One region of the Synechococcus sp. OH20 genome, then DNA from elsewhere that is predicted to be linked to it. Evidence: predicted binding sites of a transcription regulator. Region 1 holds the regulator's gene; each other region holds the start of a gene.

Evidence for each region. The regulator NtcA, encoded in region 1, controls nitrogen genes in cyanobacteria. The targets are predictions, from matches to a motif close to GTANCNNNNGNTAC.
Region 2: a site for NtcA is predicted at 1,524-1,537, ahead of fmdA (formamidase). Genes of this name have one in related genera too.
Region 3: a site for NtcA is predicted at 1,507-1,520, ahead of glnA (type I glutamate--ammonia ligase). Genes of this name have one in related genera too.

Annotation. Positions count from the first base shown of each region.
Region 1 is NZ_JANSIQ010000036.1:1,264-4,544, reverse strand. It holds gene NW826_RS07905 (prolyl oligopeptidase family serine peptidase) at 1-32, shown strand, start outside; gene eno (phosphopyruvate hydratase) at 19-1,302, opposite strand; gene ntcA (global nitrogen regulator NtcA) at 1,493-2,167, opposite strand; gene NW826_RS07890 (M61 family metallopeptidase) at 2,457-3,281, shown strand, end outside.
Region 2 is NZ_JANSIQ010000037.1:110,830-114,110, forward strand. It holds gene thrS (threonine--tRNA ligase) at 1-1,205, shown strand, start outside; gene fmdA (formamidase) at 1,617-2,822, shown strand; gene NW826_RS08575 (FmdB family zinc ribbon protein) at 2,888-3,163, shown strand.
Region 3 is NZ_JANSIQ010000011.1:240,219-243,499, forward strand. It holds gene glnA (type I glutamate--ammonia ligase) at 1-1,365, opposite strand, end outside; gene trxB (thioredoxin-disulfide reductase) at 1,775-3,208, shown strand.

The sequences.
Region 1 (3,281 bases):
GGAGGGATGGAACGGGAGTTAGCGAGCTTTAGGGCCCAGGCCCACCCGGCCGGCATAGACTGCCGCTTCCCCCAGCTCGTCTTCGATGCGCAACAGTTGGTTGTATTTGGCAATGCGCTCGCTGCGGCAGAGGGATCCGGTTTTGATCTGGCCGGCGCGGGTGGCCACCGCCAGGTCGGCGATGGTGGTGTCTTCTGTCTCACCGGAGCGGTGGCTGATCACAGAGCGAAAACCTGCCTGGCTAGCCAGGTGCATGGCCGAGACCGTCTCCGTCAGCGTGCCAATCTGGTTGAGCTTGATCAAGATGGCATTGGCGGCGCCGCTGTCGATGCCTTTCTGCAGCCGGGCTGGGTTGGTGACGAACAGGTCGTCCCCTACCAGTTGCACCCGCGATCCCAGTTGAGTGGTGAGGGCCTGCCAGCCGGCCCAGTCTTCCTCCGCCAGTCCATCTTCAATGGAAAGGATGGGATAGTTGGCCAGCAGTTGCTCGTAGTAATTGACCATTTGCTCGGCGCTACGGGCTTGGCCCTCGAAGTGGTACTGCCCATCCTGCAGCAGCTCGTTGGCGGCCACGTCCAGGGCCAAGGCGATATCTTCCCCCGGCCTGTAGCCTGCCTGTTCGATGGCCGTCAGCAACAGATCCAAAGCTGCCGCATTGGAGGGGAGATCGGGGGCAAATCCGCCTTCGTCCCCCACCCCGGTGGACAGCCCCTTCTGCTGTAGCACCGTCTTCAGCACCGCAAACACCTCGGCCCCGTAGCGCAGCGCCTCGCGAAAGCTGGCCGCACCAATGGGCACCAGCATAAACTCCTGGATGTCCACGTTGTTGTCGGCGTGGGCACCGCCGTTGAGCACGTTCATCAACGGCACCGGCAGCAAGTTGGCAAAAGGCCCGCCCAGATATTTGTAAAGAGGCAGGCTCACCGCTTCCGCCGCCGCTTTGGCCGTCGCCAGAGAAACTGCCAAAATGGCGTTGGCCCCCAGGCGGGACTTGTTGGGGGTGCCGTCCAGGTCGATCAGCAACTGGTCGATGCGGGCTTGGTTGAGGGCATCTTCTCCCCGCAGCTCCGACTGGATGGGGCCAAGAATGTTTTCCACCGCCCTCAGCACGCCCTTACCTCCATAGCGCTTGGGATCCCCGTCCCGCAGCTCGTGGGCCTCAAAGGTACCGGTCGAAGCGCCGCTGGGCACCTGCGCCAAGCCCGTTGCTCCGTTGGCCAGGCCCACCAGGGCTTCTAGGGTGGGGCGTCCTCGCGAGTCGAGGATCTCATGGGCGGTAATCCACTCGATGGCCGTTTCCACAGTTACACCTCAGCAATTGGCTAGACAGCTCTGGCCAAAGCCAGATCCCCCCACAGGCTAATAGATCCTTGACCGGGATCCCGTCAGCTTCCAGAAAACTTTAAGAGAGAGAACCCAAAGATTCTGCGGAGCTGCAGGGGTGAATTGAGCATTGGCTGGTTTGGGGGGCAGAGTTTAGGCCCCATCCCCTCTAGACAAAGCGGTGGCTCAGCCGCATCGGGTCGTGTACAGTGATCTTCTTCTTGTAAATGGAAATGTACTTCTTCTTGCGCAGCTCTCCCAACAGACGGGTGATGGTGACGCGGGTCGAGCCAATGGCTTCGGCAATGGCCTGGTGAGACAGCTTGAGATCAATGGTGACCCCATCCGGGCCAGGCACCCCGAAATCGCGGCAGAGGATCAGCAAAAAGCTAACCAGACGGGATCCCATATCGCGGTGAGCCAGCGTCTCGATCATCATCTCCGTTTGCAAAATGCGGGAAGACAAGCTCTTGAGCAGCAACATGGCCAGTTCGGCGTTCTCCCGCAGGGATTTTTCCACCTGCTCAATCGGCAGAGAGAGCAACTCAGCAGGCGTAAAGGCCACCGCGTGATAGAAGCGGTCGGAGCGCTGCCCTGTGATGAAGGAGAGCACCCCGAAGATGCTGTTTTCCCGTAGAAGAGCAACGGTAATTTCTTCCCCCATTTCGTAGACCCGCGAGAGCTTGACAGCTCCTTTCACCAAAAAGTAAACCCGCTCCGCCGGATCCCCAGGGAAAAAGATGGTCTTACCACGTTCAAACGTTTCGATAACCGGAGGATGGTGAGGGCCTCCCAGTTGCTTGAAGGCTGTGATCAGAGATTTTTCTGCGACGGCCACCACCATACTCATCAACCTTTTGAGGTCAGTTTATACCTAAGATCAATCCATGTAAGATCAATTTAGAAGCATTGGGCCGAGTTGCAACCCTATCGACTCCAGAATCGGCAACAATAGCCGGGTTTACCCTAAGGTAGAAGGTTCTGCCTAGGCATCTTTGTAGCATGGGCTACGTTTTTAGGTCTCGTTTCTGTTCCACAAAGGGATCCCAAGCCAAGGGTAGGATAAGGGCTATTGTCACTGGGGCCTTGCCAGCTCTGGGTGGTAGGAAGCAAGTGGTGGACTGGAAAATCCTATGGGGATCCCGGAGGCTGTTGTTGCTGCACCTTCTCAACTGAGCCGCCAGCATTTCACAGTGCGGATGCCGGAGCCGGCCAAGCATCTGCTGGAGGTGGAACTACAGATCCAAGAGGTGGATCCAGAAGTGCCTCTGCGACTGCGGCTGCCGGTGTGGACGCCGGGATCCTACCTGGTGCGGGAATATGCCCGCCATGTGCAAGAGTTTCAGGCGGCAACGGAGCAAGGGATCCCTTTGGCCTGGCGGAAGGTAGATAAGAACACTTGGGAGATCGAGCCGCCGGGCTGTTCGGCTGTGAAGGTTCGCTATCGGGTCTATGCCTACGAGCTGACGGTGCGCACCAACCATTTGGATCTCACCCACGCCTACTTCAACGGGGCGGCGCTCTTTTTCTATGTGCCCGGTCGCGAGCGGGAACCCTACACCTTGACGGTGATCCCTCCCAAGCCAGATTGGCGCATCGCCACCAGTTTGCGGCCTTTGAGGTCTTCTTCTGAGGATCCTGCTTCCGGCCAGTCTTTTGTGGCGGCAGACTACGACGAGCTGGTGGATAGCCCGGTGGAGGTGGGGCTGCACCAGTTGCGGTCGTTTGCAGTGGAAGGGATCCCCCACTACTTGGTGGTCTGGGGAGCGGGCACTCTGGATTTGGAGCAAGCGGTGACCGATGCCGAGAAAATTGTCCGGGCCACTGCGGCGTTTTTCGGCGGGCTGCCCTACGACCGCTACTGGTTTATTGTGCATTTGTCGGCAGGGGGATTTGGCGGCCTAGAGCACAAGTACAGCACCACCCTCAACTATTCTGGCCTGGAGCTGCGTCGGCCC
Region 2 (3,281 bases), on a different contig from region 1:
ATCACCGCAAGCTGGGCAAGGAGCTGGGCCTTTTCATCTTTTCCGACGAGGTGGGGCCGGGCCTGCCCCTTTGGACCCCCAAAGGAACTACCCTGCGCTGGGTGCTGGAGGATTTTCTCAAGCAGGAGCAGCTCAAGCGGGGCTATCTGCCGGTGGTGACGCCCCACATCGCCCGCGTGGATCTGTTCAAGATCTCCGGCCACTGGCAAAAGTATCGAGAAGACATGTTCCCTATGATGGCGGAGAATGAGCAGGCGCGGGCGGCAGAGCAGGGCTTTGTCATGAAGCCGATGAACTGCCCTTTTCACATCCAAATCTATAAATCGGAGCTGCGCTCCTACCGCGATTTACCGCTGCGCTATGCCGAATTCGGCACCGTCTATCGCTACGAACAATCGGGAGAGCTGGGAGGGTTAACTCGCGTTCGCGGCTTCACAGTGGACGACGCCCATTTGTTTGTCCGCACCGATCAGTTGGAAGAAGAGTTTCTCAAGGTTGTCGATCTCATTCTGGTCGTTTTCGAGAAGCTCAGACTCAAGGATTTTCGCGCCCGCCTCAGCTTCCGCGATCCCAAATCCGATAAATATCTGGGATCCCCGGAAGAGTGGGATATGGCCGAAAATGCCATTCGGCGAGCGGTGGAGAAGCTATCAATGCCGCATTTTGAAGGGATTGGGGAGGCGGCTTTCTACGGGCCAAAGCTGGACTTTATTTTCCGCGACGCGCTGGATCGGGAGTGGCAGTTGGGCACGGTGCAGGTAGATTACCAAAACCCGCAGCGCTTTGATTTGTACTATGTAGCCGAAGACGGATCCCGGCAGCGGCCGGTGATGATCCACCGCGCTCCCTTTGGCTCGCTGGAGCGGCTTATTGGGATCCTCATCGAGGAATATGCCGGGGATTTTCCTTTCTGGCTGGCACCGGAACAGGTGCGCATTTTGCCCGTTTCCGACCACTACCTGGGCTATGCCACCCAGGTGCGGGATCACCTGCGGGAACAGGGGATCCGCGTCCACATCGATGCCGACAGCGACCGCCTGCCCAAAAAGATCCGCAACGCCGAGAAGGCCAGGATCCCCTTCATGCTCATTGTGGGAGAACAAGAACAGGCAACCGGCACAGTGAGCGTGCGCCAGCGCCACGGGCAAGACCTGGGATCCCTGACGGTGGCGGAGTTCCTGGCCCAGGCGCGAGCGCTGGACTAGCGGCGGTTAGGCTACCTGTTCCAGCAGCAGCTTCTCGTTTGAATCTGGTTGAAATGTCCATAGTCGTTTCAAACAAGGTTAAGACTCTTCGCTGCCGTCCCAAGCGCCCCGCGCCGCTGACGCGTTCGCCTTTGCCGGCAGGGGGTGTTGGTACCCCCGACCCCTCTCCCGCAAGGGGAGAGGGGAGCTAGAGATCAACCAGCAAGCTGTTTCATAACCGTTTGCAATGACTATAGTTACTTTGAACCGAGGTGAAACAGCCTGTCGATCTAAGCCGTTCTCCTGCCCATACGATTGTAGACAACAGCACTATCAACTGTAGCCCTTACTACAGTATTGCTTCCTTCATCGGAGATACACTTTTAGGCATCTGCAGCCTGACTCCAGAGCGACGGCTCAAGGATAGATCCGATGCCCAAAACGCTGTTTAAAGTTGACCTGACCAAGCCGATGGATCAACAGGATCTGCCAGGTCACAACCGCTGGCATCCTGACATCCCTGCGGTGGTTTCTGTGAACCCCGGCGAAGTCTTCCGAATTGAGTGTAAAGACTGGACGGATGGACAAATTAAGAACAACGATGATCCTTCCGACATTGAGCAGGTTGACCTAAGTGTTGTTCATGTTTTAAGTGGGCCTATTTGGGTTAACGGCGCCCAGCCTGGAGATATCCTGATCGTCGATCTGCTGGACATTGGGCCACTGCCGGGAGACGAGTGGGGGTTTACGGGTATTTTTGCCAAAGAAAATGGCGGAGGATTCCTCACCGATCATTTTCCCAATGCGGCCAAGGCCATCTGGGATTTTCAGGGTATTTACACCACTTCCAGACACATTCCTCATGTGCGCTTTGCCGGCATTATCCACCCTGGCCTCATCGGCTGCGCTCCATCCCACAAGTTGCTGGCAACTTGGAACAAGCGGGAGGCTGAGCTGGTTGCTTCGGCTCCTGATTTGCGCACTTACGGCGCGGGCCTATCTGGTAATCAGCCTGTGCTGGCCGCCTTGCCCAATCCCAAGAACGCGATTTTGGGAACCCTGCCCAAGTCAGAGTATGAGCGGGTTGCTGCCGAAGCGGCCCGGACGGTGCCCCCACGGGAGCACGGCGGTAACTGCGATATCAAAAACTTGTCTAAGGGAACACGGATCTACTTTCCGGTTTACGTGGAGGGTGCCAAGCTGTCGATGGGAGATATTCACTTCTCACAAGGGGACGGAGAGATCTCTTTTTGTGGCGCCATTGAAATGTCAGGCTATATCGATCTCCATGTTGATCTAATTAAGGGTGGCGTCGAGAAGTACGGATTGGTTAATCCCATCTTTAAGCCTGGCCCTGTAGAGCCGCGTTACTCAGAATATCTTGTCTTTGAGGGCATTTCTGTGGACGAGTTTACAGGTAAGCAACATTATATGGATGTTCACATTGCTTACCGACGTGCCTGCTTAAATGCCATCGAATATCTGAAAAAGTTTGGCTTTACGGGAGAACAAGCTTATCTCCTGCTCAGTTCTGCACCCGTGGAGGGCAGGGTGAGCGGGATCGTCGATATTCCTAATGCTTGCTGTACGGTGGCCGTTCCTACACAAATCTTCGAGATAGATATCCTACCCAGGTAAATCCTTAGCTGTTCTTAGATGTTTCGAGCCATCTTGATATCTTTCTCAAGTGTTGGAGTAAGAAGATGCCCCTGTATGAGTTTAAGTGTCAAAGCTGTGGTGAGTTTGAGTTATGGCGACCTCTGTCTCAATACCGGGATCCAGCGTACTGCCCCACTTGTAAGCAAGTGGGTAAGCGTCTTATTTCGGTTCCCATGATTCAACTTTCTAGTTCCTTGCCAGCTCCAAAGGGTGAAAGAGAACCTAAGTTGATCAGGCGGGAACAGCACTCAAACTCTGACTCAAACTCCCGAAGGTATCGACTCCAATCTTGTGGGCGACCCTGGATGTTGCATCATTAGTCGTTTGTGGGCTGGTCAGACCAGATGAAGGAGCCCTGCAGACAATAGCAGCTATCAGGAGCCACAGCCCTGCTTTATTCGGCTGGGAAGCAACATGATGAATCAGCGCTTTATTTCA
Region 3 (3,281 bases), on a different contig from region 1:
CTCGTTGTCGATCTTGTACTCGATGTAGGTCTGGATGAGATCTTCGGTAAAGACGCCTCCCTCCAACAAGAAAGCATGATCCTTCTGCAGGTTTTCCAGAGCATCCAGCAGGGATCCAGGTGTGGAGGGGATCTTGGCCAGCTCGTCTGGCTCCAGATCGTAGATATCCTTGTCGAGGGGCTCGCCGGGGTGGATCTTGTTTTTGATCCCGTCCAAGCCGGCCATCAACATGGCCGAGAAGGCGATGTAGGGGTTGCAGGTGGCATCTGGGCAGCGGAACTCCAGCCGCTTGGCCTTGGGATTGTTGCCGGTCACCGGAATGCGAATGGAAGCCGAGCGGTTGCCCTGCGAGTAGGCCAAGTTGACTGGCGCCTCAAACCCGGGCACCAAGCGTTTGTAGGAGTTGGTGGTGGGGTTGGTGAAAGCCAAGATCGCCGGAGCATGCTTGAGCAGGCCGCCGATGTAGTAGAGAGCTGTCTCGCTCAGGTTGGCGTAGGTGCCTTCGCTGTAGAACAAGGGCTGACCATCCTTCCAGAGGGACTGGTGGGTGTGCATGCCGGTGCCGTTGTCGTTAAACAGGGGCTTGGGCATAAACGTCACCGTCTTGCCGTGCTTGCGGGCCACGTTCCGGATCACATATTTGTAGACCATCATGTAGTCGGCAGCGGTGACCAGATCGGCGAAGCGATAGCCCAACTCCCCTTGCCCGCCGGTCGCCACCTCGTGGTGATGCTTCTCGATGGGCACCCCCAATTTGCCCATGGTCAGCAGCATCTCTGTGCGGATATTTTGGTGCGCATCGGTGGGCGGAACGGGGAAATAGCCCTCCTTGTAGCGAGGCTTGTAGCCGAGGTTGCCACCTTTCTCCTCCCGGCCTGAGTTCCAGCGACCTTCAATGGAATCTACAAAGTAGTAGGCCGAGTTTTGAGTTTGGTCGAAACGAATATCCTCAAAAATGAAAAATTCCGCCTCCGGCCCGAAGTAGGCGGTATCGGCAATGCCTGTCGATCGCAGATAGGCGACGGCACGGGCAGCAAGGCTGCGGGGACAGCGGCTGTAAGGCTGGCCAGTGCGCGGCTCAACGATGCTGCAAGTCATGCTGAGGGTGGGCACCTCGAGAAAGGGATCGATCCAGGCCGTCTTGGGATCCGGCACCATGTACATGTCCGACTCGTTGATTGCTTTCCAGCCCCGGATGCTGGATCCATCGAAGGGGAGCCCCTCGGTGAAGGTTTCTTCCTTAATCATCGAGGTGTGGAAGGAGACATGCTGCCAGGTGCCGAAGATATCGACAAACTTGAGATCCACCATCTGGACATTGTTGTCCTGGATCATCTGAAGCACTTCTTGGGGCGTGGATGCCATCGCTCTCTCCTGATTGGGTTGCAGTTAAGACTGGGGAAATTGTGGCTGAAACAAATGGGATCCCAGCGGATGATCCCCGCGCCTCGACTTGGATGGGCCAAAAGCGCTCACCCATCCTAGAAAGGCCAACACCGGCATTTTGTAGCTTCTGATACAAAACTGGCCCGGCTCTGGCCTTCTGCCCAACTGATGAGACAACCTGGGCAAGACCTCTTGCCGCCAGCTCAGGATTAGGCCCGCCAGCAGTCCACACCTGCGTTCTAGATAGGCCAATGCCTCGGCTGCCCCAAGGGAGCGAAAATAGGACTGACGAGCCCCAGCCTCGCCCAGTTCGCCGAATCGTGTTAGGCTAAAGCGTAGTCATTATGAGTTTGATGTAATATCCCTGTTGCAGAAGGAGAGAGAGCGGATGACAGAGCAAAGTCGGATTGAGAATGTGGTGATTATCGGTTCTGGCCCTGCTGGGTTTACGGCGGCCATTTACGCCGGGCGCGCCAACCTGAAGCCAGTTGTGTTTGAGGGCTTCCAGGCGGGCGGGATCCCGGGTGGGCAACTGATGACCACCACCGAGGTGGAGAACTTTCCGGGCTTTCCCGAGGGCATCAGCGGCCCCCAACTGATGAAAAACATGCGGGCCCAGGCACAGCGGTGGGGGGCGGAGCTCTACCCCGAGGATGTCACCTTTGTGGATCTGAGCCAGCGGCCTTTTGTCGTCCGTTCTGACGAGCGGGAAGTGCGCACCCACAGCTTGATCATCGCCACCGGGGCCACGGCCAAGCGCCTGCACCTGCCCGGGGAGGAGACCTACTGGAACCGCGGCATGTCCGCCTGCGCCGTCTGCGATGGGGCCATGCCCATGTTCAAGGGGGTGGAGTTGGTGGTGATCGGCGGTGGCGATACCGCCTGTGAGGAGGCCACCTACCTGACCAAGTTTGGATCCCATATCCACATGCTGGTGCGCAGTGGCAAGATGCGGGCCAGCAAGGCCATGCAAGACCGGGTGCTCAACCACCCCAAGATTACGGTGCACTGGCACACCGAGGCGGTGGAAGTCCTGGGCGACGGCCAGCGCCTGACCGGGGTGAAGGTGCGCAACAACCAGACGGGCGAGATCCGGGAGATGGCGGTGGGCGGACTGTTCTACGCCATCGGCCACAAGCCCAACACTGACTTGTTCACGGGGCAACTGGAGCTGGATGAAGTGGGCTACATTGTCACCCGCCCAGGATCGGTAGCCACCAGTGTAGAGGGCGTGTTTGCCGCCGGGGATGTGCAGGATCACGAGTTTCGCCAGGCCATCACCGCTGCCGGCACCGGCTGTATGGCGGCCATGTTAGCGGAGCGCTGGCTCTCGGAACACGGCTTAGCCCAAGAGTATCACGTCGTCCCTCAGAGCCATCCTGAGCCCAGCCCTGCCACGGCTCCTCCCGAGGCGGAGTCGCCGGGGGAAGCTGCGGTGGCGGAAGCCAGCTTTGCGGAGAACGGCCACGAGGATCTGGACTTCAGTAAGACCTGCCATGAAGGGAGCTATGCCCTGCGGCGGCTCTACCACGAAAGCAATCGCCTGCTGATGGTCAAGTACACCGCTCCCACCTGTGCCCCTTGTCATGCCCTCAGGCCGATCTTGAACAAGGTCATCGAAGAGTTTGCCGACAAGCTGCACGTGGTGGAGATCGACATCGAGAAGGATCCGGAGATTGCTGAAGCTGGCGGGGTCACCTGCACGCCGACGGTGCAGTTTTTCAAAAACAAGGAGCTGGTGGCGCAGGTGGTGGGTGTTAAGCCCAAGTCCCACTATCGGGAGGTGATCCAGGCCAATTTGTCTGAAGCAAGATCAGCTTGAGGTAGTCCCCCTCACCCCCAGCCCCTCTCCCCAAGGGACGCCCAAGCGCTACGCGCCGCTCACGCGACCACCC